DNA from 2 places in the Bradyrhizobium sp. AZCC 1719 genome. Region 1 is predicted to be linked to the other one. Evidence: riboswitches for the same ligand, from Rfam matches in the RefSeq annotation. Region 1 holds a riboswitch; the other holds the start of a gene.

Region 1 (16,006 bases):
CGCCGATCAGCGCAGCGGTGAGGAAGCCGTTCTGCCCGACCAGCGCGTTGATGAAAGCCATCGGAATGGCAAGCGCAAGCAGATAGCCGAAGGTGTGGCCGACGATCGCACGCACCGCGACAAGGAAGGGTAAGAAGCTGACCACGACCCAGCCGATATAGGCGAGCTGATAAGGAAGCTGCGCCAGCAGGGATGCGACGAACAGAAACGGCGGCGGATAGTGCCAGGCAAAATAGCCGACGAAATCCTGACCGAGCTTGGCGACCTCGATCTGCTTCTGGATGTCCCAATCATAGGCCTGCGCCGGAACGCCATCGAGCACCAGACGGCCCGCGGCCCAGACGTTGATGAAGTCAGTCGGAATACCGAGGCCGTTGGTATCGTACACCCACCAGTGCGAGAAATACGCCACTCCGCAAAGGCTCACATTTGCAACCGCCAGTACCAGGCAGACCCTGACGAGCCATTCGGGAATTGGAGCTTGGTCGTGGCTGGGTTTGGGGCTGGAAAGAGAGGCGGTCATGCGCAGTCCTTGCCTGGGCGCGCCTCGTCCGAACGCGCACGCCTTCAAGCAATAGGCCGGACTGAATTGACGAAATCTTAAGTTTTCGGGCGCAAGCGGCGGGATTTTACGTCGTCGCTGCGAACGCAGGGACCCATAACCACTGGAGCTAATTGTTTACAATGAGCGTCCACCTAAATGCCTCATTGAGGAATCACGCGGTGTGGGTCCCCGCGTGCGCGGGACGGCGAGCGGAGAGCATCCGCCCACCTACTCCCAGCTCAGCGCACCGCCGTTCTGGTACTCGATCACCCGAGTCTCGAAGAAATTCTTCTCCTTCTTCAGGTCCATCGCTTCCGACATCCAGGGGAACGGATTCTCGGTCTCGTCGAACACCCGCTGCAGCCCGAGCTGCGCGCAGCGGCGGTTGGCGATGAAGTGCATGTAGCTCTCGCACAGCGCCGCATTCAGCCCGAGAAACCCGCGCGGCATGGTGTCTCGCCCGTACGCCGCTTCCAGTTCAGCCGCCTCGCGCACCATGGCGCGGACTTCGTCCTGGAACGCCTTGGTCCATAGATGCGGATTTTCGATCTTGATCTGGTTGATGACATCGATGCCGAAATTCAGGTGAATGGATTCATCGCGCAGGATGTACTGGTACTGCTCGGCGATGCCGACCATCTTGTTGCGGCGGCCGAGCGAGAGGATCTGCGCGAAGCCCGTATAGAACCACATGCCTTCGAAGATGACGTAGAAGGCGACGAGATCGCGCAGGAACGCCTGATCGGCTTGCGGCGTCCCGGTCTTAAAATCGGGATCGTCGAGATGCTGCGTGTGCTTCAGCGCCCAGGCTGCCTTGTCGGTAATCGACGGCACCTCGCGATACATATTGAATAGCTCGCCCTCGTCGAGCCCCAGGCTCTCGACGATGTACTGGAAGGTATGGGTGTGCACCGCCTCCTCGAAGGATTGCCGCAGCAGATATTGCCGGCACTCCGGATTGGTCAGATGGCGGTAGATCGCCAGCACGATGTTGTTGGCGACCAGGCTTTCGGAGGCCGCAAAGAAGCCGAGGTTGCGCTTGATGGCGCGGCGCTCGTCTTCCGTCAGCCCGTCGCGCGATTTCCACAGCGCGATGTCGGCCTGCATGGAAACTTCGGTCGGCATCCAGTGATTATTGCAGCCGGCGAGATATTTCTCCCAGGCCCATTTGTATTTCAGCGGCAGCAATTGATTGACGTCGGCGCGGCAGTTGATCATCAGCTTGTCGTCGACAGATACGCGTCCGCCGCGACGATCTATCATGCAGAGGCCGGTTTGTTCGACTTGGGCATCGGATTGCGCCACGAGGGGCGGCGGCGTCTGACGCGGGGATGCGGATGGTTCGGACCAGTCGAGCATTGTGGCTTCCTTTGTTTTTTGCTGCTTACTGGCAGGCTTCGCATTCGGGATTGTCGATCGAACACGCCACCGCGCCGGTTAAATCCGGCGCGGTGGCGGCCGGCGCGACGATGATTGGGGCTGGAGCCATCATCGCCGCGGACGCGACGCTGTTGAGCTTGCCGTCGGTCCCCCGGAGCGTGGACTTTTCGACATGCGTCGCGCTGCGCGAGCGCAGGTAATAGGTCGTCTTCAATCCGCGCGCCCACGCCAGCCGATAGAGCGTATCGAGCTTCTTGCCGCTAGGATTGGCGATATAGAGGTTGAGCGACTGCGACTGGTCGATCCATTTCTGCCGCCGCGACGCCGCCTCGATCAGCCAGGCGCTGTCGATCTCGAACGCGGTGGCATAGAGCGCCTTGAGGTCGTCGGGAATCCGATCGATGGCCCCCAAGCTGCCATCGAAATATTTGAGGTCATTGACCATCACCTCGTCCCACAGCCCGCGCGCCTTGAGGTCGCGAACCAGAAATTCATTCACCACGGTGAAGTCGCCGGACATGTTGGACTTGACGTAGAGGTTCTGGTAGGCGGGCTCGATCGACTGCGCGACGCCGCAGATGTTGGAAATCGTCGCGGTCGGCGCGATCGCCATCACGTTCGAATTGCGCATGCCGGTCGATCTGACGCGCTCGCGCAGGCGATCCCAGTCGAGCGTCATGCCGCGGTCCATCGTGAGTTCGCCGCGGGCTTCGGCCAACAGTTCGATCGAATCGATCGGCAAAATGCCGCGGCTCCACAGTGAGCCATCGAACGACGGATACCGCCCGCGCTCGGCGGCGAGATCGACGGAGGCTGAAATGGCGTAGTAGGAAATCATCTCCATGCTGGTATCGGCGAAGGTCACCGCCGCGTCGGAAGCCATCGCGATCCGCATCGCTTGCAGCGCATCCTGGAATCCCATCAGCCCGAGGCCGACCGGGCGGTGCCGCAGGTTCGAACGCCGCGCTTCCGGAATGGTGTAGAAATTGATGTCGATGACATTGTCGAGCATGCGCATTGCCGTCGTCACACTGCGTTGCAGCCGCGCCTGGTCCAGCCGACCTTCCCGCACGTGATTGAGCAGATTGATCGAACCGAGATTGCAGACGGCGGTCTCGTCGTCCGACGTATTGAGCGTGATTTCCGTGCAAAGGTTCGAGGAATGGATCACGCCGGCATGGCGCTGCGGCGAGCGCAGATTGCAGGGATCCTTGAACGTGATCCAGGGATGCCCGGTCTCGAACAGCATGGTCAGCATCCTGCGCCAGAGATCCGTGGCGCGGATCTGCTTGAACACGCGGATCTCACCCCCCGCCGCCCTTGCTTCGTAAGCCGCGTAACGCTCGGCGAATGCGTTGCCGTAGAGGTCATGCAGGTCGGGTGTCTCGTCCGGCGAGAACAGCGTCCATTCGCCGTCGGCCTCGACGCGCTGCATGAACAGGTCGGGCACCCAGTTTGCGGTGTTCATGTCATGGGTGCGGCGGCGGTCGTCGCCGGTGTTCTTGCGCAGGTCCAAAAATTCCTCGATGTCGATATGCCAGGTTTCGAGATAGGCGCAGACTGCGCCCTTGCGCTTGCCGCCCTGGTTGACGGCGATCGCGGTGTCATTGGCCACCTTTAGAAACGGCACCACGCCCTGGCTTTCGCCATTGGTGCCCTTGATGTGCGCGCCGAGCCCACGCACGCGGCTCCAGTCGTTGCCGAGTCCGCCGGAATATTTTGCGAGCAGCGCATTGTCCTTGACCGACTTGAAGATGCCGTCGAGATCGTCGGCGATGGTGGTGAGGAAGCAGGACGACAATTGCGGCCGCAGCGTGCCGGAATTGAAAAGCGTCGGGGTCGAGGCCATGAAGTCGAACGACGATAACAGATCGTAGAACTCGATGGCGCGCGCCTCGCGGTCGATCTCGCGGACGGCCAGCCCCATCGCGACGCGCATGAAGAACGCCTGCGGCAGCTCGATCCGGTTGCCGTGCACATGCAGGAAATAGCGATCGTACAGCGTCTGCAGACCCAGGAATTGGAACGCCAGGTCGCGTTCCGGCTTCAACGCGGCAGCAAGGCTTTTCAGGTCGAAGCGTGCCAGATCGGGATCGAGCAGTTCGGCGTTGATGCCGGCCTTGATATAGGCCGGAAAGTACTCGCCGTAGCGCTCGGCCATCTCGGCCTGCGACGCGCTGGTCGGCGTATCATGCACGAAAGACAGCACCTCGGTGCGCAGCTTGTCGAGCAAGAGCCGCGCGCTGACATAGGCGTAGTTCGGCTCCTGCTCCACCAGCGTGCGCGCGGCCATCACCGACGCCAGCGCCAGTTCGTCCTCGCTGATGCCGTCATAGAGATTGCGCTGCGTCTCGGCGAGCACCGCCGTGGCGCCGACGCCCTCGAGACCAGTGCAGGCTTCTTCGATGATCAGCGTCAGCCGCGCGATATCGAGCGGGACCTGCGCGCCGCTGGCCAGCGTGACACGTAACGAGGGCTTCCCCGATGGAGGGGCGGCCTTGGCCACGTCCTGTCCGGCACGCTGGCGCGTGCGTTCCTCGCGATAGAGCACATAGGCGCGCGCGACCTTGTGATGCTCGCTGCGCATCAGGGCAAGTTCAACCTGGTCCTGCACGTCCTCGATATGAAAGGTGCGGCCCTCGCTCATCCGGCGCGACAGCGCACCGACGACTTCGGCGGTCAGTTGCTCGACGATTTCATGCACGCGGCGGGAGGCCGCCGCGCCATGTCCCTCGACCGCGAGAAACGCCTTGGTCATCGCCACCGAAATCTTGCTCGCGTCGAATTTCGAGACCGTTCCGTTGCGGCGAATCACCTGCATCGGCGGCTGCGCTTCCGAGGCGGCAAGCGATTCGGGACGCAGTCGGATGAATGGAGCGGCGTTGGCTTCGCGATCGAGAGAGAGTGACATCAAGAGACCCCGTGATGGTGTTGGGGCCGGATGTCTGAAGACGCTACAGCTTTAGCCCACGCGAAAACGCGGGCACGAATCTGCAAGCGCCGCCGGGACACCCCGCCCGTGGACGTTTTCTTCGGTGTCGCGGCAGGTCTCCTGGCTCGCAGGTCGCCGTTGTTCCCGTGTCTTCCCAATGCGATGCCGCATCAGTGACGTAAGATTCGGGAGCAACTCACTGCTTACAGTTGCGGGGGCAGCGCCGGATTTTCGCGCTTTCGCGCGATCACCGGCTTCCCTCTTAGCCACCATGTGTTGGGCCATGGCGGACCGTGACGGCTATATCTGGTGTTATTCGGATGCGGCTGTCAATGGGGCGAGCGGGCGATGTGCAAGAATTTCGGCGACGGAACCCTCTGGCTGTGAACAACGATCACAACGCACCGGTGAATGTCGTCGAGTTGACGCGCCTGCCGCGTTGCCGATAAGTGGACCCGTCGTGGTTCTTCGGGAGACGTTCTTCCGAAGCTAAGAGGGAAGCCGGTGCGGCCGAAAAGCCAAAGCCGGAGCTGCCCCCGCAACTGTAAGCGGCGAGCCGCTGTCCAACAAAGTCACTGAGACCTCGCAAGGTTTCGGGAAGGCCGGACAGCAGCATTGACCCGCGAGCCAGGAGACCTGCCTCGACAACATACACGTCCTCGGGCGGGGTGTCCCGGTGGTGCGGTTGCGATTTTCCGCGCGCGCTCTGCCGTCCGCGAAAAATCCAGACGTGTCACTTCGGCCTTTGCCCCCAACTTTTGGGGTTAAGCCAATGTCTACTTCCAATGCTACTTCTTCCAAAGCTACGTCTTCTTCCACCATCTCCACTGCTTCACTTTCCGTTGCCTCCCTCGGCACGCCGCGCATCGGTCCGCGCCGCGAGCTGAAATTCGCGCTGGAGTGTTTCTGGTCGGGCGCAACCGACGAGAAGGCGCTGATCGAAACCGGCGTCGGCCTTCGCGCCGCCAACTGGGCGCGCCAGAAAAAGCTCGGCGTCAGCGTGATCCCGTCGAACGATTTCTCGTTCTACGACCAGGTGCTCGACACATCAGTGATGGTCGGCGCAATCCCGGAGATCTATCGCTGGAACGGCGGGTCGGTCTCGCTTGCGACTTACTTCGCGATGGCCCGCGGCGCGCAAGGCAAGCCGCATGAGGCGAGCTGCGGCCATGCCCATCACGGACATGGCGCCGCGCACGGCGTGCCGGCGCTCGAGATGACAAAATGGTTCGACACCAACTACCACTACATGGTGCCCGAACTGGCGAAGGATCAGCAGTTCACTCTCGCCTCGCGCAAGCCGATCGAGGAATACGAGGAAGCCAAGGCGCTGGGCTATCAAACCCGCCCCGTGCTGGTCGGCCCCGTCACGTTTCTCAAACTCGCCAAGAGCAAGGATGCCGGTTTCAATCCGCTGTCCCTGCTTGATCGCTTGATGCCGGTTTACGTCGAGGTGCTCCGCGAACTTGCCTACCGGGGCGCGGAATGGGTGCAGATCGACGAGCCGTGTCTGGTGCTCGACCTCGACATCGTCGCCCAGCAGGCGTTGCATTATGCCTATGCGGAGATCGCGAGCGCCGTACCGCAGCTCAAGATCATGCTGACGACCTATTTTGGCGGGCTCGGCGCCAACCGCGACACCGCGCTATCCCTGCCCGTCGCCGGCCTGCATCTCGACCTCGTGCGCGCGCCGGAGCAGATCGACGAGCTTGCCGGCTTCCCTGATGACCGCGTGCTGTCGCTCGGAATCATCGATGGCCGTAACATCTGGCGCGCGGATTTGAGCCGGCTTCTCGATCGGCTCGAGCCCGTGATCGCCAAACTTGGCAAGCATCGCGTGCAGATCGCTCCCTCCTGTTCGCTGCTGCATGTCCCTATCGATCTGGCACTGGAGACCGGGCTCGATCCCGAAATCAAGAGCTGGCTGGCGTTTTCGATACAAAAGCTCGAGGAACTGGCCACGCTCGGAACGGCACTCGCCGATGACCGCAGAGCAGTCGAAGCCAGCCTGAAGGCATCGGATCAGGCGGCGACCTCCCGCAAGGCGTCGCCGCGCATTCACGATGCGAAGGTAGCGGCACGCGTTGCCAGCATCGATGAACCGATGCGCTTCCGCGCCAGCATCTTCGCTGAACGCGCTACCGTCCAGCGCGAGCGCTTCAACCTGCCGGCGTTCCCGACCACGACCATCGGCTCGTTCCCGCAAACCGCCGACGTCAGGAACGCCCGCTCCGCGCACGCCAGGGGCGCCCTGACGGACGAAGCCTACAAGCTCTACCTGCAGAACCAGACCGCCCGCACCGTGCGCTGGCAGGAAAATATCGGGCTGGACGTGCTTGTGCATGGCGAGTTCGAGCGCAACGACATGGTGCAGTATTTCGGCGAACAGCTGGCGGGCTTTGCCTTCACTACGCACGGTTGGGTGCAATCCTACGGATCGCGCTACGTTCGCCCGCCTGTGCTGTTCGGCGACGTCTCTCGCCCGAAGCCGATGACGGTCGAGTGGTGGCAATACGCCCAGTCGCTGACGACAAAGCCGATGAAGGCGATGCTCACCGGCCCGGTCACCATTCTGAACTGGTCGTTTGTCCGCGACGACATTCCGCGCAGCGAAGCCTGCCGGCAGATCGCGCTCGCGATCCGCGACGAGGTTACCGATCTCGAAGCTGCCGGCGCCGGCATGATCCAGATCGACGAGGCAGCGCTGCGGGAGGGCCTGCCGCTGCGCAAGTCCGAATGGAAGGTTTATCTCGATTGGGCCGTCGACGCCTTCCGCCTCTGTTCGTCCGGCGTGCGCGACGAAACGCAGATCCACACCCACATGTGCTACTCGGAGTTCAACGACATTATCGGCGCGATCGGCGCGATGGACGCCGACGTGATCTCGATCGAGACCTCGCGCTCGAAGATGGAGCTGCTCGATGCGTTCAGGGATTACCGCTATCCGAACGAAATCGGCCCTGGAGTCTACGACATCCATTCGCCGCGCGTCCCCGAGATCGGCGAGATGACCGGCCTGCTGAAGCTGGCGCGAGAGCGGCTCCTGGATACCCAGATCTGGATCAATCCGGATTGCGGATTGAAAACGCGCAAATGGGAGGAGGTCCGACCCGCGCTCGCCAATATGGTCGCCGCCGCCCGCGAATTGCGGGCGATGGCGTAACGTTACCGGTCGGCGACGGGTAAGCTTGTGTAGGGTGGGCAAAGGCGCACTTTTGCGCCGTGCCCACCATCTTTCCGAGATCGTCGGTTTGAAGGGTGGGCACGCTTCGCTTTGCCCACCCTACGGCCCGTTTTGATTGCTGCAGGCAATATGAGGAGACCGCTATGCGCTTCTGGATTCAATGCACGAGATTCGAGACGGGGCGACCCATTCACATCAATATTGCGCTCGTCGGCAGCATGTCGCGCGACGGGGAGCGCACCGTGCTCACCTTTGTCGGCGGCGATGGGCAGACCATCGAGGTGACGGAGACGCCGGAACACATTCTGGCTGTACACCTCGGGGCACCAGCCGCGGCGCCTTGACGGTTCGAAATCAATCCCGGTCAGCTCGTGAACGGGACGCCTACCTTCTGGTCGTGGGGTCGTTCCGGACGATCTTGAGAAAATGCTCGCAAGCATCATCTTCGGTAGCGAATTGCCGGAGTTCGTTCTTGTTTCCTCGCTCGTAATAGTAGACGGCCCAGGTGTCCCCATCCCGTTCGAGGCGATATTGCTCTTCTGTCGCCTTGACGCCGTCGATGCTCACGGCTCGGCGCTGCACGCCGAGCGCTGCAAGAGCGCGCCGCAATTCAGGGATTTTCATCCGACGGTCACCCCATCCTCAATAGTCATCGCTCAAATCCATCCCCGTCTGCACTTCGCAGAACGACGAGGTCAGCGACATAAAAAAACGCGGCGTTATCGCCGCGTTTTTCGTTGTTCAGAATTGAGCGCCGCTTACGCCTGGGGCTGCGGCTCCAGACCCGGGTCCGGATCGGGACGCGGGCGCGGCTTGCCGGCCGGGGGTACGGCGGAAGCGCGTGGCGTGCTCGGCTCCAAGACCGACTCGCGGTTGGGCTTCTTGCCCTTCAAGAGATCGATGATCTCGTCGCCGCTCAGCGTCTCGAATTCGAGCAGGCCCTTGGCCAGCGTCTCGAGATCCTCGCGCTTCTCGGTGAGGATCTTGGTGGCCTCGTTGTAGCCTTCCTCGACCAGCCGCTTGATCTCCTTGTCGATCTTCTGGACGGTCGCTTCCGAGGCGTTCTGCGTGCGCGACACCGACATGCCCAAAAACACCTCGTCCTGGTTTTCGCCGTAGGACACGGTGCCGAGCTCTTCCGACAGGCCCCAGCGCGTTACCATCATGCGCGCCAGACGCGTCGCCTGCTCGATGTCGGAGGCCGCGCCCGAGGTAACCTTCTCGCGGCCAAAGATCAGTTCTTCCGCGACGCGTCCGCCCATCATGATGGCGAGGCGCGAGGTCATCTGCTCGAGCGACATCGACAGCTTGTCGCGTTCGGGCAACTGCATCACCATGCCGAGCGCGCGGCCGCGCGGAATGATCGTCGCCTTGTGGATCGGATCGGTCGCGACGACGTTCAGGCCGACGATGGCGTGGCCGCCCTCGTGATAGGCTGTCAGCAATTTCTCTTCCTCGGTCATGACGAGCGACTTGCGCTCGGCGCCCATCATCACCTTGTCCTTGGCCTCCTCGAACTCGGCCTGCGTCACCATCCGCTTGTTGCGGCGGGCGGCGGTCAGCGCGGCCTCGTTGACGAGGTTCATCAGGTCGGCGCCCGAGAAGCCCGGGGTGCCGCGCGCGATGGTTTTGAGGTTGATATCCGGCGCCAGCGGCACCTTGCGAACATGAACCTTGAGAATCTGTTCGCGGCCGACGACATCCGGATTCGGCACCACGACCTGGCGGTCGAAACGGCCGGGACGCAGCAGCGCGGGATCGAGCACGTCGGGCCGGTTGGTCGCCGCGATCAGGATCACGCCTTCATTGGCTTCGAAACCGTCCATCTCGACCAGCAACTGGTTGAGCGTCTGTTCGCGCTCGTCATTGCCGCCGCCCAAGCCCGCGCCGCGATGACGGCCGACCGCGTCGATTTCATCGATGAAGATGATGCAGGGCGCATTCTTCTTGGCCTGCTCGAACATGTCACGGACACGGCTGGCGCCGACGCCGACGAACATTTCGACGAAGTCAGAACCGGAAATGGTGAAGAACGGCACATTGGCTTCGCCCGCGACCGCACGCGCGATGAGCGTCTTGCCGGTGCCGGGAGGGCCGACCAGCAGCACGCCGCGCGGAATCCGTCCGCCGAGGCGTTGGAATTTTCCGGGATCGCGCAGGAATTCGACGATCTCCTGCAGGTCCTGCTTCGCTTCGTCGACGCCAGCGACGTCTTCGAAAGTGACGCGGCCATGGGCCTCCGTCAGCATCTTGGCGCGCGACTTGCCAAAGCCCATCGCCTTGCCGGCGCCGCCCTGCATCTGGCGGGACAGGAAGATCCACACGCCGATCAGCGCGATGAAGGGCAGCCAGGAAACGAGCAGCGACACGAACCACGGCACGTTATCGCCGGGCGGCTTGGCGGTGATCGAGACCTTGCCGTCATAGAGACGCTTCACCAGCGTCGGATCATTCGGCGCATAGGTCTGGAACGAGGAGCCGTTGGTAAAGGTGCCGTGGATTTCCGGCCCCTGGATCACGACGTCGCGCACGCGGTTCTGATCGACCTCGCTCAACAACTGCGAAAACGTGATGTCCTGCGAAGACGTGCGCTGACCCGGATTCTGGAAAAGCGTGAACAATGCCAACAGCAGCAAGACAATGATGACCCAGAGGGCGAAGTTGCGCAGATTGGCGTTCATTGATCTTCCTTCGTGGTCGCGCGGATCGCGGCCCTATGTCCTTGGTAGTAACCCTAGAATATTCCTTGGGTAGTGAGGCGAGAATCCCCGGTCCACTGCACCCAATCTAGGTGGCGCCCGGGTCAATGCCAAGGGAACCACACGGGACTATTTAACGCATCTTAACGCGATTCCCGGTCAAAAAATGGCGCAAAAGGCCAGTGTTTTTCCGGGGTGGTTAAGGCTCTTCGTCCCGATATTGCGGATATTGGGAGATAGGAACGCTTCTCACGCCCGGCTACCCCGCGGCGGCGCTGCATCGACATAAATTCGGCCTCCGGTAAGGCTGATTGCGGCCCCGGCAAGCGTCTGTTTCAGTCTTGATTGCTTTTGGCCGTTCGCAATGGCGTTGTCCAGTACTGCCAGCAGCGCCTCGACCTTGCCGAGTTCCGCGGGTCCTTCGTGACCGGCCCGGTCAATCGCGCGCTTGAGCAGCCGAAGCCGGATTTCCTCGGGCAGACCGGCAAACGCCTGGGCATCGAACCCGAAGCGCGTGGCATCATCACGATCTCTCACCGCGAGATAGCGCTCGGCGCCGTCGGCCAGCACTTCAATCGCGGCATTCGCCCGCGCCAGCCTTGATGCCAGCCGCGCGAGATTTCGGCTGTCGCCGCCCTCCTCTGCCAAAGCCGGCATCAATGCACGCAGCCGCGGCCGCGTGAAGCTCACGTCGCGATTGGTGGGATCGTCGGCAAAGGCGATCTTTGCCTTGTCCAGCGTCGCGACGAGCCGGGACTTCGGGATGTCCAGCAACGGCCGCGCCAGCCACACGCCCTCTCGCTCGCTCTCGCGCGCCATCGCCGCGAGACCGGCGATGCCGCTGCCGCGCAGCATCCGCATCAACAATGTCTCGGCCTGATCGTCGCGGGTATGCGCGGTGAGGATGTGCGTCGCGCCGCTCGCCCGCGCAGCTTTTGCCAGCAGGCGATAGCGCGCCTCCCGCGCTGCAGCCGGCAATCCGGTTTTCGGCTTGGTGCCGGTCCAGCGCAGCGTGCGATGGGGCAGATCGAGCGAGCGCGCGAGGCGCTTGACGTCGCGCGCCTCGCGCGCGGCCTCGGGCCGCAAGCCATGATCGACCGTGACGGCGATCAACCGCGGCCCGCGCGAGAGCGCACGGCGCCAGCGGGCGGCAAGCCACATCAGGGCAAGGGAATCGGGCCCGCCGGACACCGCCAGCACGAGCGCTGGCGCGGCCTTCCAGTGCGCGAACAGCTCTTTCGCTTGCTGTACCGAGATCGGCGCGTGGTCGTCGTCAGGCATGGCATCGCCAGTCTACTCGAGACCGATGGCGGCCTCGACCGGCTTCCGCTTTAGCACTTAACCCGCTTTTGCTCACGATCGACGGCGGCTTTGACGCCGGCAGATGCGCGCGGATACTTCCGCGTCACTTCGCCGAGCGCCGCGCAGGCGGCTTCCTTTTCCTTCAGCGCCGCCAGCGACTGGCCGAGCCGCAAGAGCGCGTCTGGCGCCTTGCCTGATTTGTCGAACTTGGTGGTTACGCCGAGGAAGGCTTCGGCGGCGTCGCGATATTGCTGGCGCTGGAAATGGCTTTCGCCGAGCCAGTATTGCGCATCCCCAATCAGCGGATCGCTCGGATATTTCTGCGCAAAGTTCTTCATGGTCTCTTCGGCCAGCGCATAATCCTTGCGCTGCATGTAGCCGATGCCGAGATCGAACTCGTCCTTCGGGGTGGCCGAGGGCGGCAATGGGGTCAGCGCGGCGCTGGCGCCGGGCCCCGGGCCGCGCGGCGGCGGTGCGGCTGCAGCGGGCGGCGGCAAGGCGCCACCGGGATCGCGCGGACCGCCGAGATTGATCGGCTCACCGGGTCCGCGTCCGCCGGGCGCGCCGACCGAAGCTTCATTCGAGATCGGCAATTGGCCGCCGCCGAGCGCACGCGGCGCACCGGGAGCGCTGGGATTCTGGCTGGGGTCGAACGCATCGCCGCGGCGGCGGCCGCCGACCGCCGGGGCTCCCGGCTCCTGCGCGATGGGCGCCGGCGAGGCGATCTGCGGTTGCCGGTCATAGCCGGGTTGGGCCTGCGGATAGCCCTGCGGCTGGCGAGCCCCCTGCTGCGGATAGGCTTGTTGGGGATAGCCCTGTTGCTGCGGTGGGCCGGGCTGAACTGGAGGCGGCGCTGCAGCCACACTGGGCTGCGCACCCTGGGGCTGGCCGCCCGCCGCGGGCGGCGCGGCGCCGAGCTGCCGCAGCCGATCCTCAAGCTGGCGGTTGCGGTATTGCAGTTCCTCGTTCTGGCCGGTCAGTTGCCGGAGCTGATTTTCCAGCCGCTGGATCCGCATCTCCAGGTCGGCGTCGTCGGACTGCGCCTGGACTTGCGGGGGTCCTTGCGGGGAACGCTCCCACGGGAACGTGATCTGTGCGACCGAGGGCTGCACAGACAAAGCGAGCATCACGGCAATCGCCGCGGCGCCGGCAGCATTGAGGAATCTGGATGACATTTTGCCCTGACGACGAAAATCACGTGTCAAACGAAAGCAGAACACATTGAGAGAGGGAGTACGCCAGAATTGTGACTGGCCGTTCCGATTCGTCTCGCCGAATTCCGGTATGGTTTAGTATCCGCTTCAAGACAAGCCGCCCGACGCGGCCGACCGTTCACAAATCGAGGGAGACCCGCCGATGCACGTGCCCGTGAACGGGGTGCGGCTGTTCTTCGACGTGGAGGGCGCGAAATTCGTCCCCGACGGCCCGGTAATGCGGGAAATACCGGTGGTGCTGATGCTCCATGGCGGTCCAGGCTTCGACCACTCGATCTACCGGCCGGCTTATTCCGCCTGTCCGATATCGCCCAGATCGTCTACCTCGACCACCGCGGCAACGGCCGCAGCGAGGACGGCCCGCGCGAGCGCTGGCGCAATGGGGCGACGACGTGCACGCGTTCTGCGACGCCCTTGGCATCGCTAATCCGATCGTCCTCGGCGCGTCGTTCGGCGGCATCCCGCGCCCAAAATAAAGCCGGCGCCCGAAGGCGCCGGCTTTGAAACTCTGCGAAAGGCCTGACGGCTCAGGCGCCGGCGTTCAGCACCGTGACTGCGCGGCGGTTCTGCGACCAGCAGGAGATGTCGTTACAGACCGCCACCGGGCGCTCCTTGCCGTAGGAGATCGTGCGCATCCGGTTCGGGTCGATGCCGCGCGAGGCGAGATAGCTGCGTACCGACTGGGCGCGGCGTGCGCCGAGCGCGATGTTGTACTCGCGGGTGCCGCGCTCGTCGGCATGGCCTTCGATGGTGAAGGAGTAGCGGTTGTAGGTCTGCAGCCACTGCGCCTGCTTCTCCAGCGTGGCGATCGCCTGCGGGCTCAGATCGGTCTGGTCGCTCTCGAAGAACACGCGGTCGCCGACATTGACCACGAAATCCTGCTGGCTACCCGGGCTTGCCGCGCTGGCCATCGCGCCATCGGCGCCGACGTTGTTCTTGGCGCAGGCGCCCATCGACAGCGCCACAGCGACCACAGCCGCCAGCTTCCATCCCTGGAGGATACGCATCTGGTATTTCATTCCGGAGCCTCCAACGCTCACGTTTTTCGACTGTTATCTGGTCTACAGGTCGATGGTTAAGCAAACATTCCGTCAACCTTGATGGAACCTTGCCAGACCCGATCAAATGCCGACAAACCGTGAAAAGCGACCGCGATAGTTAATGGTTTGTAAATGTGGCGCGAGGGTGAAGGCAAGCGCGCAGGGGCCGAAATCACCGGATTTGCGGTGTTTAGGCAACGGTGACCCAGGAATGACAAGGCGCGGAATTCGGATAGGAGCCTATGGGGCGGATGGTCTGGTCCGTCGTTGTCCGGCCGGTTCAGGAAATCGGAACGATCGAGGCCTGCTCGAAGGATCTGGCGACCCCGCGCGGCGAGGAATGGCGCTCACCGGCGCGCTGGAACAGCATCCGCCGCTCGACGGACGTCGAACGCATGATGGGAAAACGGGTCATGACCTTTTCCCGCACGGCCCGGTAATCGGACGCCATCAATGCCACCTTGGGCAAGAAGCCCGGAAACGAACGCGGCTCGGCGATGACCTCGGACATGAAGACCCGGCGATAGAACGCCTGGTGCTCGGCACGAACGAGCGCGAGCCCGGTATCGGCGTTGAAATGCTCGCATGCCATATAGGCCAGCCGCACCGTCAGATAGGGAAGGTCAGGGAACCGCCTCGCCTTGTCGGGGAGCGCAGCAAGACGAAGCGGATCGATGAAAACTTCACCTTGATCGAGCCGCGGGTGAAGAACATCGCCGAACAAGTCGGCCGAACCGGAAATCCGACATTCTGACGTCACGACGTTGAGGCGGATAGAACTACAGAGTTCTCCGTCAACATAGATTCCAAACATCCAGGCGTTGGGGGCGTCGTCGTAATGATCGCTGACGCGCTCAGACTCTGACGGCGCGGTTACTCCGCCATGCAGATAGGCTTTGTAACGCATCAAATAGATGCAATCTTTTTCCTCGGGAGTTTCCATCAGTCGGTAATCGACCCGATCGGACAACCCTGACTCCGGCCCAAAGAGCGAAGTGCGCGGTTCGGCTCCGGCCTTCATCTGTACTCCTAACCTTCCACAACAACTTCCACGAGTGAGAAAGATTAACGGCTCCTTAACAAAATTGCAAAGGCTTAGACACGTTAGGGTTAACCCTTGCAACCCGCAAAGCCGGGGGTAGCCGTGTCGAGAGCACGAACAGGGGGGATTGATTACGCTGAAGTCAGGCGATCGATCGCGAAGAAACAGCGATGAGCTGGTCGTCAGGCATGCGGCGACCGTGCGACGCATTGAGCAACTGCCGGACGCGCACGGCCGGGACCGGCGGGCTGAACAGATAGCCCTGCGCTTCCGTTACCGCCCCGTCGGCGCTGATCAATTCGAGTTGCTCGTTGGTCTCGATGCCCTCGACCACGACCGACATTCCAAGATCGGCTGACAGCCGCGCCACGCCGCGCAGCAGCGTCAGCGGACGGTCGCTATCGATCCCTTCCAGGAAGGAGCGGTCGATCTTCACCTTCTGCAATGGGAAGTTGTGCAGATAACTGAGGCTCGAATAGCCGGTGCCGAAGTCGTCGAGCGAGATCCGCACGCCGAGCGAATGCAATTGCGACAGCACGTCGTGGGTCAACTGCGTGTTACGCAGCAGCGAGGATTCGGTGATCTCGATTTCGAGCCGGTTCGCCGGCAGACCGGAGACCTCGAGTGCATAGCGGACTTCGCTGAGCACGTCGCGCTGATGGAACTGCT
Region 2 (16,006 bases), 460 kb from region 1:
CGGCATCGGGGCGCGTGTTCAAGCCGTCCGTCATCAAGGAAATCGGTGGCTATCGCGTTGCCGTGATCGGACAGGCGTTCCCCTACGTGCCGATCGCCCATCCGAAGCGCTTCACACCGGACTGGAAGTTCGGCATCCGCGACGAGGAGCTGCAGAAACTCGTCGATACGCATCGTAACACCGACAAGGTCGACGCCGTCATTCTGCTCTCGCACAACGGCATGGATGTTGATCTCAAGCTCGCCAGCCGCGTCACCGGCATCGACGTCATTCTCGGCGGCCACACCCATGACGCCGTGCCGCAGCCGATTGCCGTCACCAACGCAGGCGGCACCACGCTCGTCACCAATGCCGGCTCGAACGGAAAATTTCTGGCGGTGCTCGACCTCGACATCGGCAAGGGCAAAATCAAGGAAGTGCGCTACCGGCTACTGCCGGTGTTTTCCGAACTGCTGAAGCCCGATCCGGCGATGCAGGCGCTGATCGATGAGATCCGCGAGCCGCAGGCAGTTGCGCTTAGCGAGAAGCTCGGTGTAGCCGACCGTCTGCTCTATCGCCGCGGCAATTTCAGCGGCAGCATGGACCAACTCATTTGTGACGCGCTGCTCGGCGAATTGAACGCGGAGATCGCGCTGTCGCCGGGTTTTCGCTGGGGTACGACGGCGCTGGCCGGCCAGCCGCTTACGATGGAGGACGTGATGGCGCAGACCGCCGTCACCTATCCGGAAACCTATGTCCAGACCATGACCGGCGGTCAGATCAAGGACGTGCTGGAAGACATCTGCGACAATCTCTTCAACACCGACCCCTATTACCAGCAGGGCGGCGACATGGTCCGCGTCGGCGGGCTCGCCTACACCTGCACGCCGACTGAAACCGTGGGAAAACGGATTTCCGAGCTCAAGCTCGACAATGGCCGCGCGCTGGAAGCCGACAAGCACTACAGAGTGGCGGGCTGGGCTTCCGTCAACGAGCAGAACGGCGCGCCGGTCTGGGATGTCGTCGCAAGGCATCTGAGGTCGGGCAAACCGCCGAACCGCTCGCCGCCGGGCGTGACACTGAAAGGCGTTGAAGGCAATCCGGGCATTGCGGGACAGGCATGACGGGCTTTTCGACTATGCTTCGCGTGATGGCCGCGGCGCTTCTGATTACAACCGCCGCGCCAGAGACCCGCGCCCAGCAGGCACCGCTGCAGGACAAGCCGTTCGCCGAGCACAAGATCGTGCTGCAGCTCTCCGACAGCGATCCGCGCAAGCAGGGCCTCGTGCTCAGCGTCGCCAGCAACCTGATGAAGCATTACGACCCCGACAAGGTGGCGATCGAGGTCGTCGCGTTCGGCCCCGGCATCGACCTGCTGCGCCCGGAAAATCCCAACCGCAAGATGGTCGAGAGCCTGGTCGCGCAAGGCGCGCGTTTCGACGTCTGCCTCAACACCGTCGATACGCTCGAACGCGAGGCCGGCAAGCGGCCGGAGTTCATCGCCGCGGCAACGCCGGTGCAGGTCGGCGTCGCGCAGATCCTGTTTCTGACGGAGAACGGGTATACGCTAGTGCGGCCGTGACCGCCTCCGCCGTCATTGCGAGCGAAGCGAAGCAATCCATCTATCCCCATGCGGATGCATGGATTGCTTCGTCGCTACGCTCCTCGCAATGACGGAAGCGTGGTAGAATGATGGAATTGCAGGAGCAGGGCTGGAACTACGTCCGGCCTTGATCCAACCTGAGTTAACGCGGACGTGTAGCCATGATCTTTCGTCAACTCTTCGACAGCGTGTCCGGCACCTACAGTTATCTGCTGGCGAGCCGCGCCGGCGGCGAGGCGTTGATCCTCGATCCCGTGCTGGAAAAGGCCGATCGCTACTGCCAGCTTCTGCGCGAGCTCGATCTGCGGCTGGTGAAGGCGGTCGACACCCATCTGCACGCCGACCACGTCACCGGCCTCGGCGAACTGCGCGACCGCACCCAGTGCATCACCATCATGGGTGAGCAGAGCAAGGCCGACGTGGTCTCGATGCGGGTGTCCGACGGCGACAAGGTGACGATCGAGGGGTTGAGCCTGGATGTCATGTACACGCCCGGCCACACCGACGATTCCTATAGCTATCTGATGGGTGACCGCGTCTTCACCGGCGACACGCTGTTGATCCGCGGCACCGGCCGCACCGATTTCCAGAACGGCTCTTCGCGCGCACAATATGAATCGATCTTCAACCGGCTTCTGAAACTGCCGGACGAGACGCTGGTATTCCCCGCCCATGACTACAAGGGCGACACGGTTTCCACCATCGGCGAGGAGCGCCGCTATAATCCGCGGCTGCAGGTACGCAACGTCGACGAGTACATTGAGTTGATGGCGAACCTGAAGCTGCCGAACCCGAAGATGATGGACGTCGCGGTGCCCGCCAACATGCATGTCGGCCTGCACCAGGAGGAGCTTGCCAAGCAGGGACTCGCGCTCTGTGCCCGCGACGCGATTGCGAGCCTTGGCCAGCCCGACATTCTGCTGGTGGATTTGCGCGAGACCAGCGAGCGCGCCAAGCATGGCACGATCTCGGGCGCGCTGCATGCGCCCTATCCCGGTATCTGCGAAAGCCTGCAGCCCGGTGGCATGCTGCGCGAAGTCGCCGCCGCGACCGGCCGCCGGGTGGTGTTCTTCTGCGCCTTCGGCGAGCGCTCAGCGATGGCGGTGGCCGCGGCAAAGAACGCGGGGCTGGCCAACACCGCGCATATCGAAGGCGGGCTGGACGCGTGGAAGAAGGTCGGTGGGCCGGTGGTTCAAGGGTGAAGATCGTAGGGCGGGCAAAGGCGCAAGCGCCGTGCCCACCATCTATCAGCACATCGACTCTGGATGGTGGGCACGCTTCGCTTTGCCCACCCTACAAAATCGAGCAAGCCTCACCGCCCCACCCGCGCCAATTCCGCCGTCAGCGCATCCAGCGCGTCGGCCAGCATCACGCCGCCGCATTCGGTCAGGCGCTCCGGAATCACGATGCGCCGCTCCGGCGGGTAGAAGCGCTCCAGCGCCGGATGGACCAGAAACGCCTGGCCGTCGTCTTGCGCATAATCGCCGGCTTGCGAAACCACGATGAAGTCGGGCCTCACGGACACGATCGCTTCCAGTGAGGCAAATCCGCCGAAGGCAAAGCCGAGATCGCCGGCGGCGCTGCGCAGCCCGACCTCGCTCAGCAGCGAACCGAGAAAGCCGTCGCTGCCCGCCACCCAGCCGCGCCGCGACAGCGGCAGCACGCGATAATGCCGCTCGGCAGCGGCACGGCGGGCGCGCGCCAGCGCGGCGTCGAGCCGCGCGATTTCGGCGGCCGCGCGATCGGGGTGCCCGGTCATGTCGCCGACCTCGCGGATCTGCGCGCGGGCTTCGTCGAGGTTTCGCGGCACGGCGAGCTCGGCAAGATGAAGGCCCTTCGTCTTCAACAGCTCCCGCGTCGAACGCTTGTCAAACGCACTGGCGATGACCAGGTCCGGCTTGAGCAAGAGCACGTCCTCGGCCGCGCCTGATAATACCGGATAGCGGCTGATGTCGCCCGCCCGCGATTGCCAGCCGTCGCGCGCGAAGCGGCTGAGTCCCAAAATCTGCTCGGGGTCGGCCAGAGTCAGCAGCAACTGATCGCTGCAGACATTCATCGACACCATACGCGGAAGGCTGGCCGCGAATGCCGCGCCGCTTGACATCGCCAACGCGACGATCGCGACAAGAAAGCCGAACCGTCGCATCAGATATCCGCCCAGGGAACGATCACCGCCTCACGCTGATATTCCGCGCGATAGGCGCTGATGCGAAACACGTCCGCCATCACCTGCTCCGATAGCCCCTCGCCCGGCGTACCCCACGACACCAGATTGCCTTCCTTCAGCACCAGCACATGGTCGGCAAACCGCGCAGCAAGCCCGAGATCGTGCGTCACCACGATGACCAGCACGCCCTTGTCCGCGGTCGCGCGCAAGTTCTTCATGACGTCGATCTGGTGCCGCGGATCGAGCGAGGCGGTCGGCTCGTCGGCCAGGATGATCGGCGCCTCCACCGCGAGCGCACGCGCCAGCGCCACGCGGCTGCGCTCGCCGCCGGACAACTCGGTGACGCGGCGATCGCTGAACTCCATCACGTCGACCGCCTGCATCGCGCGCAGCACGGCCTCGGCGTCTTTCGGCGACAGCCGCGCCGGATCGGTTGCGCCATGCGGGTAGCGGCCGAGCGCCACGATATCGCGCGCCGGCAGCGGCCAATGCACGAGATGCCCCTGCGGCAGATAACCGAAACGTTTGGCGCGCTCGCGCAGCGGCAGCGAGGCCAGCGCATCGCCGCCGACCGCGATCTCGCCCTCGGAGGGGATTAGCCCGGCCAGCGCCCGCAACAACGTCGTCTTGCCGGCGCCGTTCGGGCCGACCAGCGCCACCAGGTGTCCCGCCGATAGCGCCAGCGAAACGTCCTTCAGCACGACGCGGCCGGCGAGCCGCACGCCGAGTCTCCTTGCGATCAGCAGCGCGGCCTCGCTCATGCGACGCCTCCGCCGAGCGCGCGGCGTTCGCGCATGATCAGATAGAGGAAGAACGGCACGCCGATGATCGAGGTCAGCACGCCGACCTTGATGTCCGACGTCGAGGGAATGATGCGCACCGCAATATCGGCAGCTAGCAATAGCGCCGAGCCTGCGAGTGCGCTCGGCACCAACAGCCGCCCGGGATCGTGGCCGATCAACGGCCGCATCAGATGCGGCGCGACCAGGCCGATGAAACCGATGGTGCCGGTGACGGCGACCGCGCCGCCCACACCGAGCGCGACGCCCGAAATCACGAACAGCCGTAGACGCCCGACATCGACGCCAAGGCTCTGCGCGGTTTCCTCGCCCAGGCCCAGCGCCCGAAAAGCATGGCGCTGGCTGAACAGCATCAGCGCGCCGGCAATGATGAAGGGAAACGCCAGCATCACATGCTGAAAGCTGCGGTCCTCCAGCGAGCCGAGCAGCCAGAATGCGATCTCCAGCACCACGAACGGATTGCTGGAGAGGTTCATCACCAGGGCGGTGGCGGCCCCCGCAAAGCTCGAAATCGCCAGCCCCGACAGAATCAGGATCAGCAAACCCGCGTTGCGGCCGGCGATCGAAAGCAGCACGAACACCGAAGCAAACGCCGCGACGATCGCGGCGACCGGGAGCGCATAGGAGCGGACGTCGGCCAGCCCGAGCGCGATCACCAGCACTGCGCCGAACGCGGCCGATTGCGGCGCGCCGAACAGCGAGGGCGAGGCCAGCGGATTGCGGAGCAAACCTTGCAGCGATGCGCCTGACAGCCCGAGAATGGCACCGATCGCCAGCGCCAGCAGCATGCGCGGCAGGCGGATCTCCCGCACGATCACCTGCGCCACCTCGCTGCCGCCGCCGAACAGCGCTTCCGCCACCGCAAGCGGCGACAGCCGCACCGGACCGATGCCGAGCGAGATCAGCGTCAAGAGCACCACGAGGGCAGCAAGGGCTGCCGTCGCGCCGATCCGCCGGCGCGCGGCTTCCTCATTGGTCAGGGTTACGGCCTCAACACTCATCGATCGTCCTAAAGCAGGTTTACCCGCCCCGGTACAGGTGGCGGGCAGACGTGCTCATGCGGCAAAAATAGCGCACTCGTCCAGTGAGGATCGCCGGACGCCCCGGGGCGCATTGACTCGGACTTTGACAAACTTCTACCATAGTTCCCGACGGTTCCCGTTTGGGGATCAAAAGGGAATGCGGTGCGGGGAAATCCCCCAATTCCGCGGCTGCCCCCGCAACTGTAAGCGGCGAATCCTTCGTCATGAGCCACTGGGCATCTCGGTCCTGGGAAGGCGACGATGGGTAACGACCCGCGAGCCAGGAGACCTGCCGTCAGCCGTGGTCACACGCGAAGATGTCGGTCGGGGAGTACAGACATTAGCTTCACCTGAGCTGCTCAAAGCACATGGTGAGACTTGGTTCGCTGTGACGTGCCACTGACGTCATACCGAGGTCCAAGTCATGTCTTTCACCAACACAGCCACGCGGCGGCGCGTCTGGCTTGCTTCCAGCTTTCTCATACCGATCGTATCGCTCGGCATTTCCGGCGCAGAGGCGCAGACGCCGGCGTCCGAACAATTGCCGCCGATCGAGGTCACCTCGCCCGGAGACCAGAACAGGACGCGCGCCAAACCGACCTACGATGAACCATCGACCTCGCGCCGCGTCGTGCCGGCGGCTGCGCCATCGAGCGGCACGAGACCCGCAGCGGGGACCGGCTCGAACGTCCCATCGCAAAGCGTTTCGCAAGGTGTGGGCGGAGCTGGCGGCCGGCAATTCTCCGGCATCGTCGGAACATCTTCGACCGTGATCACGGCTGAGGACATCGCGCACTCGCCGGCGCAAACCGTGCAGGAGATCATCGCGCAAACCCCGGGCGTGCAACTGACCAACCTGTACGGCGGCGTGAACGGCGCCGGGACCACGGTCGACGTCCGCGGGTTCGGCGCGTTCGCCACCAACAACACGCTTGTTCTCATCAACGGCCGCCGGCTCAACGACATCGACAAGGCCGGCGTCGATCTTTCAACTATCCCGCTTCAGTCAATTGAACGCATCGAGATCACCAGGGGCAACAGCGGCGCAGTGCTTTACGGCGACAACGCAATCGGCGGCGTCGTCAATATCGTCACCAAGACCGGCGTCGGCGGTCCGCCGGTCTCGATCCGCGGCGAAGCCGGAGTTGGGTCCTTCAACCAGCGTATGGCCTCTGTTTCGACTGCGTTGAACTCGGGCCCATGGTCAGCCTCGTTCTATGGCAACGGCGTCAAGTCCGATGGATACCGGGTGAACAACGCGCTCGATCAGCGCAACGGCATCGGCAACATCAACTACACCACCCCTGGCCTCACCGCATTCCTGACCTTATCGGGCGACGATCAAAAGCTGGGCCTCCCCGGCGGCCGCTTCGTTCAGCCTTCCATCGGACTCGACGAACTGGCCACTGACCGCAGAGGCACCGGCACGCCCTTCGATTATGCCAACAAGCAGGGCGCCAGCGCCACGGCCGGCTTCACCAAATCGCTTTGGAACGGCGCGGAACTCATCGTCGACGGCGGCGTGCGGGAAAAAAAGCAGCAATTAGGATTCTTTGGCACGAACCCGGGCTCCAGTTTCGCATCCACTTACGTCGATGCGAATTTGCTGACCTGGTCGATAACGCCGCGGCTGAGCGTCAAGAATACGATATTCGGAATTCCGTCGTCGATTCTGACCGGAATCGATTATTACGATGCCACCTTCCACCAAGATCGCGGCGCATTCAAAGGCCTCACGCCGTTTCACAGGTACGATCTGGCGCAGCAGACGCTGGCCGGCTACTGGCAGCAATCAATCGGCCTGTTGCCGACGACCGACTTCTCCTATGGCGTTCGAGTCCAAAACACCGACTTGACCGCGCGCGACCGCTTCGATGGGACCGCCCCGTTTGCGTTCGGCACCGGGGCGATTCCGCTCGACAGCAACGAAACGCAATATGCGCTGCATGTCGGTCTCGAGCATCGCTTCAACAACGTCTTCACCGTGTTCGGCCGTGCCGCACGCGCATTCCGCACTCCTGACGTCGACGAGCGTGTGTCCTCCGGCCCTTCGTTCGATCCTTTCACATTCGCCGCGATTCCGGGCGAATTCAAACTGAAGACCCAGACCTCGCATGACATCGAGGGCGGCTTCCGTATCAAGTCCGGCGGCTTCCAGATGCAATCGAGCATCTACAACATGGACCTCGAGAACGAGATCCATTTCAATCCTGTGCTGTTCTTCAACGTCAACCTCGATCCGACCCGCCGCTACGGCTCGGAGACCAGCGCTTCGCTGCGTGTCAGCGACAGCGTGCTGCTGCGGGGCGGCGTGGCCTACACCCGCGCCATGTTTCGCGAGGGACCGTTTGCCGGCAACGACGTCCCGCTGGTCTCGCGCTACACCGCGAGCGGCGGCGTGACCTGGAACATCTGGCAGAACTATCTGGTGCTGGACGCTACCGTGCGGGCCTGGAGCGAACGCATCATGGACAATGACCAGGCCAACACCCAGCGCCGCATTCCGGCGGACGCCACCGTCGATTTGAAACTGAGCGGCGCCTACGACCGCTTCTTCTGGTCTGTCGGCGTGAATAATCTGTTCAACGCGCTCTATTACGACTACGCGATCGCAAGCTCGTTCACGCCGGGCCGCTTCGCGGCCTATCCACTCCCCGGCCGCACCTTCATGGTGAAGGCCGGCGCGACGTTCTGACCGACATTAGAGCGTTTTCAAGCGAAGTGGACGCCGGTTCGCGTCGAGAAAACGCGTCAAAACAAGAATCTAGAGCCCGGTTCTGATTCAATCAGAACCGAGAAGGCTCTAGCCGGTTCGGCTTGCTGCCGGACCGGCTCGACCTGCCGTGTTCCCCGCCAACCCTTCATATCAAGGCAGATTCTGTCAGAAACTGCGCCATTTTCGACCGAAAATAACATCCTCTGCGCGCCGATCCGTGGTAAATGGGCCACAGACCGCTCGACGATATCAGTCGTGATTTCAGAGGTATGACATGAATGATGAGCCGAAGAGCGCCGCCGAGCTGAAAGAAATGAGGCTCAACCGCAAGCGCGCCCAGGAAGTCGACGGCATCAAGGCGATGGCCGAGATCGCGGCTGCCGATATCGCGATCCGCCAGCGAACCGAGAAGCTGCGCGCGCTGCGTCTGGCAAAGGAAGCGGCCGACCGTGCAAATCCGCCGGAATCGAAGGTCAAGGGCAAGACCAGAGCCAGGATTGCGAAAAGAGGCTGACTTGAAATGACGAAAGAGGATCGCGATCGCGCCCAGGCGCGCTTCGACAAGGCTGCCAAGGCGGCTCAGGACGCAAAGTCCGGCAAGGCCGAACGCGACGCAGCGGCGAAAGCCGTGCTCGACAATATGGCGAAGCTGAAGGCATTGCGGCTCGCGCGCGAAGCAGCCGAGCCGAAACGTGCGCCCGCCACAAAGGCCGCAAAGAAGGCGCGCAGCAGCACAAAGCGGCCCGACGAGAAGCCGGTGGCCCTGTCCGAGTGGCTGGCGAGCCAGCAGAACGGCGGACGACGAACCTGAGATCGGCCGATCGAGCTCAAAGATCCGGCGTTACGCCGGCCCCGGCCAATCGATCATCGAGCGCGTCTTGTTCTCGGCATCGTAAACCTGCACCTGAAGCATCTGGAAGCGGTTCTTCAACGCCATGCCCGCTTCCTCGGCCGCCTCGACCGTATCGTGATGCGACTTGAAATGGCCATCCACGACCAGCGAGTAACCGGTGCTCGGCGCCTTGTCGGCGCGGAGGATCTTGCGCTGTTGCGGTTCATCGAGCGCAATGCGGGGCTTCTTCATACTGGCTCCATGTAATGCCCTTCGAGCTGAAGCCGCAAAAAGGGCGGGAAGAATCGTTTAACTGGCGCTAGGATGCCTTCCGGGCGCGACTAGATTGAGGTCATGCCGTTACCCTGAGTCGGCATGCAGCGCAAACGCCGATTGATCCGGCGAAGAAGCATCACTTTGGTGAAATCATATGGGCGGAACAGGCAGGAAGAACAGCGAGCCTCCGAAACAAGGCGATGCCAAACCGAAGAAGCCGCCGCCCCCGCCGGTTGAGGAGGAGGAGGACCACGAGGACGGCGACATCGCTACGCCGAAGCGGGACCGTTATGGTCCTGATGATGAGCCGTTGTAGCCTCATAAAAGTTGTCATCGCCCGCGAAGCCCGTAGTGTGGGCAAAGCGCAGCGTGCCCACCATTCAAGACGAGATCGCGGTGCAAAGGGTGGGCACGGCGCGAAGGGCGCCTTTGCCCAACCTACGGTTCACTTCGCTGGCGATGACGAGCGGTGTTGGTGGAAGCCTTCGCTTTCAATCACCCGAATACTCGTTGCATCGAGCAGATGCGCGCCAAAACCGCCGAGCGCTAGTTTGATCGCCAGCTTCGGCGAAACCAGCAGCACGGCTGCCGTCACCGCCAACGGCACGGCGCTGATCCAGTCCGATTGCACCGGAGTGAGTTCTTCGCTACTGCCGGCATACGGCCCGCGCGCCGCAGCGAGATGCAAGCATTCCCTGAGAATGGCGGGCCGCGTTCCGCCGCGCGCCGCACATCCGAGCAACGCCTGCATCGCCAGGTGCGTGAGCACGCCCTCGCGGCTTGCAAGCAACGGAACCGGCGTCTCGCCCAGTGAGATCAGAAGCAAAAGTCCGACGAGATCGACGCCGGAACGATAGGCATTCATCGGCTCGACCAGCCGCGGATTGCAATCGATCAGCAATGGCGCGGTATCGACGTCCGGCATGATGTAATCGACCGACAGCGCGCCGTGCCAATCGAGCGCCCGGCCGATCTGCTCGACGTAAGCGCGAACGACCGGCCGGCTCACGCTCTGCTTGATCGCCTCGCCGCCGCCGATGCCGGCGGCGATCTGCCGATAGGCATGAAAGCCGAGCATCCGGCCGCGGCAGAATACCGATTGCGCTTTCTCGGTGGTGCCTGCGACGAGGTCTTGCACCAGCACCTCACCGGCGAATGCATCGCCGCCGCCGAGATCGTGCAGCGCGCGCATCAGGTCGTCCGCGCTGCGCACGAACCAGATGCCGCGGCTGGCGGTGCCGACAGAGGCTTTGACGACGGCCGGCAAGCGAACCGCATCGCGCACCCCTTGCGCGGATTGCACGATGCGCGTCGGCGGCTGCGGCAATCCCAACCGATCGAGCAGCCGGCTGAAGCCGGCCTTGCTATGCGCTTGCCGATAGCTCTCGAAGTCCGGCAGCGCGAGACCGGCGCGGCCTTCGATGCGCTGCGCAACCCGCGCAAACAAAAATCCCTGCTCATGCGTCGGCAGCAGCACGTCGAATTTTTCGCCGGCCAGTCGCTGCTCGACAAAGGTCAGGTAACCGGCGGGATCGTCCCGCAGCCCAGGGCAGCGGTGAAATTTGCGAACGAAGCGCGAGAACCGCGACAGGCACCAGGGTGAGGGATCGCAGACCTCGACGTGATGGCCCGAAAGACCGAGAATCGTAATGGCCTCGCGGGCCGAGGTCGAGGAACCTTCGGAGACCAGTACCCGGAGCGGTTTTGCGGGATCAGGCATGCCGGATCATTGCCCCGTGGGCCGCCTTTGTCTCGCAATTTAATGGCGGCATTTCGTGCGCCCTGCCCTGCGCCGGGGCTGCCATGCAACGGCATTTATGGACAAATAGCGGCCTGCCTATATTTTCGGCCCCGCCCAGCCGGGCCCAAAGTTACACAGGATTTTTGAGCTGACATGGTCGATATTCTGGCCGCACCGCAACAAGCCAAAGCGGACACGTCGCTGCGCACGCTCGCGGCGATTTCGGTCGCCCATTGGGTCAGCCATTTCCATCTGTTTGTGTTGCCGATGCTGTTTCCGTTCCTGAAGGAGCAGTTGGGCGTCGGCTACATTGAGCTCGGCTTCGCGCTCACGGTGTTCGGCGTCGTCTCCGGCCTGACGCAGGCCCCGATCGGCTATCTCGCCGACCACATTGGCGCGCGAAAAGTGCTGCTTATCGGCCTCTCCGTCGGCGGCCTCGCGCTGATCATGCTCGGCCTGCACCTGAGCTACGTCTCGCTGATCCTCTCGGCCGCGCTGCTTGGCCTTGCCAACAGCGTTTATCACCCCTGCGACTATGCGATCCTGTCGACACATATGGATGAAGCGCGGATGGGCCGGGCGTTTTCGGTCCATACCTTTGCGGGTTTCCTTGGCGGTGCGGTGGCGCCCACGATCATGCTCATGCTGGTGACAGCCGTCGGCGGGCTTGGCGCGCTGATCGTGGCCGGCGCGGTGGGACCAGTGGCGGCGCTGCTATTGATCGCGGTCAGAATTCCCGATGCCAGTTCGGCCGATCGCAAGACCGATGACCCTGCAGCGCCGCAGCAGAGCATCGTGACGCCTGCGATCATCGTGCTGACGATCTTCTTCATGCTGCTCGGCCTGTCCAGTGCTGGCATCAGCAATTTCGGAGTCGTTGCGCTGATGAGCGGCTATGGCGTGACGATCTCGGCCGCCAACGTCGCGCTGACCGCCTATCTCGGCGCCAGCGCGGCCGGCGTGCTCGCCGGCGGCTATCTCGCCGACCGCACCAAGCGGCATGGCAATGTCGCCGCTGCGTGCTTTGCCATCAACGCCATCATCATTACAATCATTGCGACGATCAATTTGCCGTCGGTGGTGCTGACCGCTGCGATGGGGCTGGCCGGATTCCTCGGCGGCGTCATCGCCCCCTCGCGCGACATGCTGGTGCGCAACGCGGCTCCTGCGGGCGCCGCGGGCCGCGCCTTCGGCATCGTCTCCACCGGTTTCAATTTCAGCGGCATACTCTCCCCGTTATTGTTCGGCTGGATCATGGACCAGAGCCTGCCGCATTGGGTGTTCGGCGCCTCTGTCGCCTTCATGGTGCTGACGGTGCTGCTGGCGCTGGTGACCGACCGCAAGCCTGCGGTCCCGAAGCCGCTGTAATGCATTCCTGAGCGTCATCCCCGCCGGTTGACAGCATCCGATGAGGTCGGATGATGCGGCAACAAAATCAAAAAGCGGGATGGAAGCCATGACCTCGACCCCCGACCTCGTGATCCGCGGCGGCACCGTTGCCGATGGCAAGGGTGGCGACTTGTTCGAAGCCGACGTGGCGATTGCAGGCGGCCGCATCACCGAAGTCGGCAAGGTCGCCGCGAAGGGCAAGGAGGAAATCGACGCCCGCGACAAGCTGGTCACGCCGGGCTTCGTCGACGTCCACACCCATTATGACGGCCAGGTCACCTGGAGCCAGGACATCACGCCCTCCTCGCAGAACGGCGTCACCACAGCGATCATGGGAAATTGCGGCGTCGGTTTTGCGCCGTGCCGTCCGGCCGACCATGTCCGACTGATTCAATTGATGGAAGGCGTCGAGGATATTCCCGAGCCGGTGCTGAGCGCCGGCATTCCGTGGGCGTGGGAAAGCTTTCCGGATTACATGGAGTGGCTGTCGAAAAGAAGCTTCGACATGGACGTCGGCGCGCAACTGCCGCACGCGGCCTTGCGCGTTTATGTGATGGGCGAGCGCGGCGCGCGCCGCGATCCGTCGACGCCGGAGGATAACAAGGCGATGGCGGCACTGGCGGGCGATGCCGTGCGGGCAGGCGCGCTCGGCTTCTCGACCTCGCGCACGCTCAACCACCGCACCTCGACCGGCGATTTTACGCCGACGCTGAAGGCAGGCGAGGACGAACTGACCGCGATCGCGGCGGCGATGCATTCGCAGGGCCGCAGCGTCCTGCAATTCGTGCTCGATCTCTCCACCATCGACGAAGACCTGCCGATGATGCTGCGGGTCGCCGAGAACACCAAAATCCCGGTGTCGTTCTCGATCACCCAGAACGACAAGGCGCCGCAGCGCTGGCGCCAGACGCTCGACACCATCAGGGAGGCCTCGGTGCGCGGCCTGTCGATTACGGCGCAGATCGCCGCCCGCCCGGTCGGACTGATGCTCGGACTCGAACTGTCGCGCAATCCGTTCCAGACTCACCCGAGTTATCAGGCGATCGCGCATCTGCCGCTCGCCGAGCGGCTCGCCCGCCTGCGCCAGCCCGAAGTGCGCAAGGCAATCCTGAGCGAGCACGCCACCGCGACCGACGATCCGCTGTTCTTCCGGCCGAACTACGACAAGATGTACCTGCTTGGAAACCCACCGGACTACGAACAGCCGCCGGAAAATGCGTTGGGCGCACAGGCGAAGCGCCAGGGCAAACAGCCGGAAGAACTCGCCTATGATGCGATGCTGACGGATGACGGCCGCGGCATGCTCTACGTGCCGTTCCTCAATTATGCCGACGGCAACCTCGATGCTATCAGGGAGATGCTGCGCGATCCCAATGCCGTGCCGGGGCTCTCCGACGGCGGCGCGCATTGCGGGATCATCTGCGACGCCAGTTTTCCGACCTATCTCCTGACGCACTGGACGCGCGACCGCAGCCGCGGCGAAAAACTGTCGATCCCGTTCGTCGTCGCCGCGCAATCGCGCAAGACCGCGCTCTCGGTCGGCCTCTACGACCGTGGCTTGATCGCGCCCGGCTTCAAGGCCGACGTCAACGTGATCGATTACGACCGACTGCATCTGCATCCGCCAAAAGTGCACTACGACCTGCCGGTCGGCGGCCGCCGCCTGATGCAGCAGGTCGACGGCTACGACGCCACCATCGTCTCCGGCGTGGTGACGCAGCGCGCCGGCAAAGCCACCGGCGCGCGCCCGGGCAAACTGGTGCGTGGCACGCAGGGAAGCAAGCCGCAGTTCGACGCGGCGGCGAGTTAGGTCAGCGGCGCCGCCTATACTCGATGTCGTCCCTGCGAACGCAGGGACTATGGATGATTGTTACTGCTTCACGCGAATTTCGGTTGTGCCGCGGCTTGCGCCATCAGCCTTGCGCGCTCGCTGTTCGGCCAGAGCAGCAGCAGCCCTAGGGCACCCGACCCCGCCATGATCACGGCGTTGATGGTGAAGCCGGTCATGTAGCCGTCGAGCGGCACCGCCGCATTCTGAATCACGGCGCCCATCACGAACGGCGCGATCATTCCCGCCAGCGTATAGATCGCGCCATAGATCGCGATCACGGCGCCGCGCTGTTTCACCGGTGTGAACTCACCGAGCATCGGCGGACAGACCACGTAGATCGAGCCGCAGAGCCCGGAGCCGACGACGAGGAACGCGATCTGCCATCCAGCGCCGTGGACATAGGGCAGCACCGCGAGGATCAGCCCGCCGACGATCAGCGGCACAGAACCGAGCACACCCCGAGCGCCGCGCGTCGTGTAGCCGCGCGTCAGCATCACCTGCGAAACCCAGCCCGTCAGCAGCACGATAGCCGCGCCGAACACCCAGGGCAAAACCGAAATCCAGCCTGCATCTTGTTGCGAGAAGCCAAGCCCCTTGACGATGAATGGCGTGAACCAGGTGAGGCCGAGCGACAGCGCCCAATAGGCGCCGAAGGTCGCGGCGCAGCAGCCGATGAAGGTTCGCGAGGTCAGAAGCTGGAAATATGGAACGTGCGGATCGGTTGATGCCGTTGTAACGGTGTGAACCAGCGGCCCTTCCTTGCCCATGACCAGCCACGCCGTAGCCCACATCAGGCCGACGATGCCGAGCGCGCCGAACGCATAGTGCCAGCTATGATTGACGATGATCCAGTTCAGTGCGGGCACCGCGAGGATCACTCCGAACGCCGAGCCCTGCGAAAGGATCGCGGTGGGTAGCGTCCGCTTTTCGTCAGGAAACCACTTGTAGACCGCGTGCGCCGCTACCGCGAACGCAGGCCCCTCCCCGGCACCAAGGATGATGCGGCAGATCACGAGCGTCGTAAAACCGACCGTGCCGACCATCGGAAACTGCGCCACCGACCAGATCACCGCCATCGCGAGCAGCACCCAGCGGGTATCGATGCGGTTGACGATGAAGCCGACGACGATGGCCGAGATGGAAAACAGGAAAAAGAACGAGGAGCCGAGAAAACCGAACTGTTCTGGCGAGAGCTTCAGCTCATCCATGATCGGGGCGCCGGCGAGCCCGACGACGATCTTGTCGGCAAAGTTCACCAGCATGAACAGAAACAGCAGGAAGGTGATTTTCCAGGCGCCCTTGGGCGTACCCTTGGGCGTCGCTTGCGCGGTCATGGCTGCTTTCCCCGTTTATCTTTGCTGGCTCTGTAGGATCGGCCAGTTCCAATGCTACAAGGCGGCTTGCGGGCAAGGCAACCGCGATTTTCGCAAATGCCCGCCGTGCAACTGCCGGCTGGTGCGACAGGCGCACGCCACAACCGGATCAAGATCACGGCGCGACGCGATTGAGGCCGTGATCGGGGACGCGTGCCCTGATATGTTGCATGCCATCGTGTCGGGGGATTTTCATGGTCAGATCGGTCCATCATCGCGCATGACTAAATACAATCCCAGTGCGACCGGCCCCGTGCTGCACGTGGCCGGCCTGACC

What was found. A riboswitch is a leader RNA that binds a small molecule or an ion and turns the genes downstream of it on or off. The one in region 1 is predicted to bind cobalamin.
Region 2: linked by a shared signal. The riboswitch ahead of V1292_RS10160 (TonB-dependent receptor) and the one ahead of V1292_RS12350 (ribonucleoside-diphosphate reductase subunit alpha) in region 1 are both predicted to bind cobalamin.

What each region holds. Positions count from the first base shown of each region.
Region 1 is NZ_JAZHRU010000001.1:2,600,244-2,616,249, reverse strand. Features, by position in the region: gene V1292_RS12360 (glycosyltransferase family 87 protein) at 1-523, opposite strand, end outside; gene V1292_RS12355 (ribonucleotide-diphosphate reductase subunit beta) at 773-1,903, opposite strand; gene V1292_RS12350 (ribonucleoside-diphosphate reductase subunit alpha) at 1,929-4,835, opposite strand; cobalamin riboswitch at 4,950-5,167, opposite strand; cobalamin riboswitch at 5,301-5,514, shown strand; gene metE (5-methyltetrahydropteroyltriglutamate--homocysteine S-methyltransferase) at 5,629-8,019, shown strand; gene V1292_RS12340 (hypothetical protein) at 8,184-8,384, shown strand; gene V1292_RS12335 (hypothetical protein) at 8,425-8,664, opposite strand; gene ftsH (ATP-dependent zinc metalloprotease FtsH) at 8,799-10,721, opposite strand; gene tilS (tRNA lysidine(34) synthetase TilS) at 10,989-12,020, opposite strand; gene ybgF (tol-pal system protein YbgF) at 12,071-13,216, opposite strand; gene pal (peptidoglycan-associated lipoprotein Pal) at 13,783-14,274, opposite strand; gene V1292_RS12310 (N-acyl amino acid synthase FeeM domain-containing protein) at 14,576-15,316, opposite strand; gene V1292_RS12305 (putative bifunctional diguanylate cyclase/phosphodiesterase) at 15,480-16,006, opposite strand, start outside.
Region 2 is NZ_JAZHRU010000001.1:2,139,177-2,155,182, reverse strand. Features, by position in the region: gene soxB (thiosulfohydrolase SoxB) at 1-1,103, shown strand, start outside; gene V1292_RS10185 (DsrE family protein) at 1,118-1,561, shown strand; gene V1292_RS10180 (MBL fold metallo-hydrolase) at 1,744-2,784, shown strand; gene V1292_RS10175 (ABC transporter substrate-binding protein) at 2,895-3,728, opposite strand; gene V1292_RS10170 (ABC transporter ATP-binding protein) at 3,728-4,510, opposite strand; gene V1292_RS10165 (FecCD family ABC transporter permease) at 4,507-5,550, opposite strand; cobalamin riboswitch at 5,685-5,882, shown strand; gene V1292_RS10160 (TonB-dependent receptor) at 5,996-8,266, shown strand; gene V1292_RS10155 (hypothetical protein) at 8,562-8,801, shown strand; gene V1292_RS10150 (hypothetical protein) at 8,808-9,098, shown strand; gene V1292_RS10145 (hypothetical protein) at 9,129-9,371, opposite strand; gene V1292_RS10140 (hypothetical protein) at 9,841-11,115, opposite strand; gene V1292_RS10135 (MFS transporter) at 11,290-12,504, shown strand; gene V1292_RS10130 (N-acyl-D-amino-acid deacylase family protein) at 12,593-14,335, shown strand; gene V1292_RS10125 (MFS transporter) at 14,404-15,690, opposite strand; gene V1292_RS10120 (ABC transporter ATP-binding protein) at 15,950-16,006, shown strand, end outside.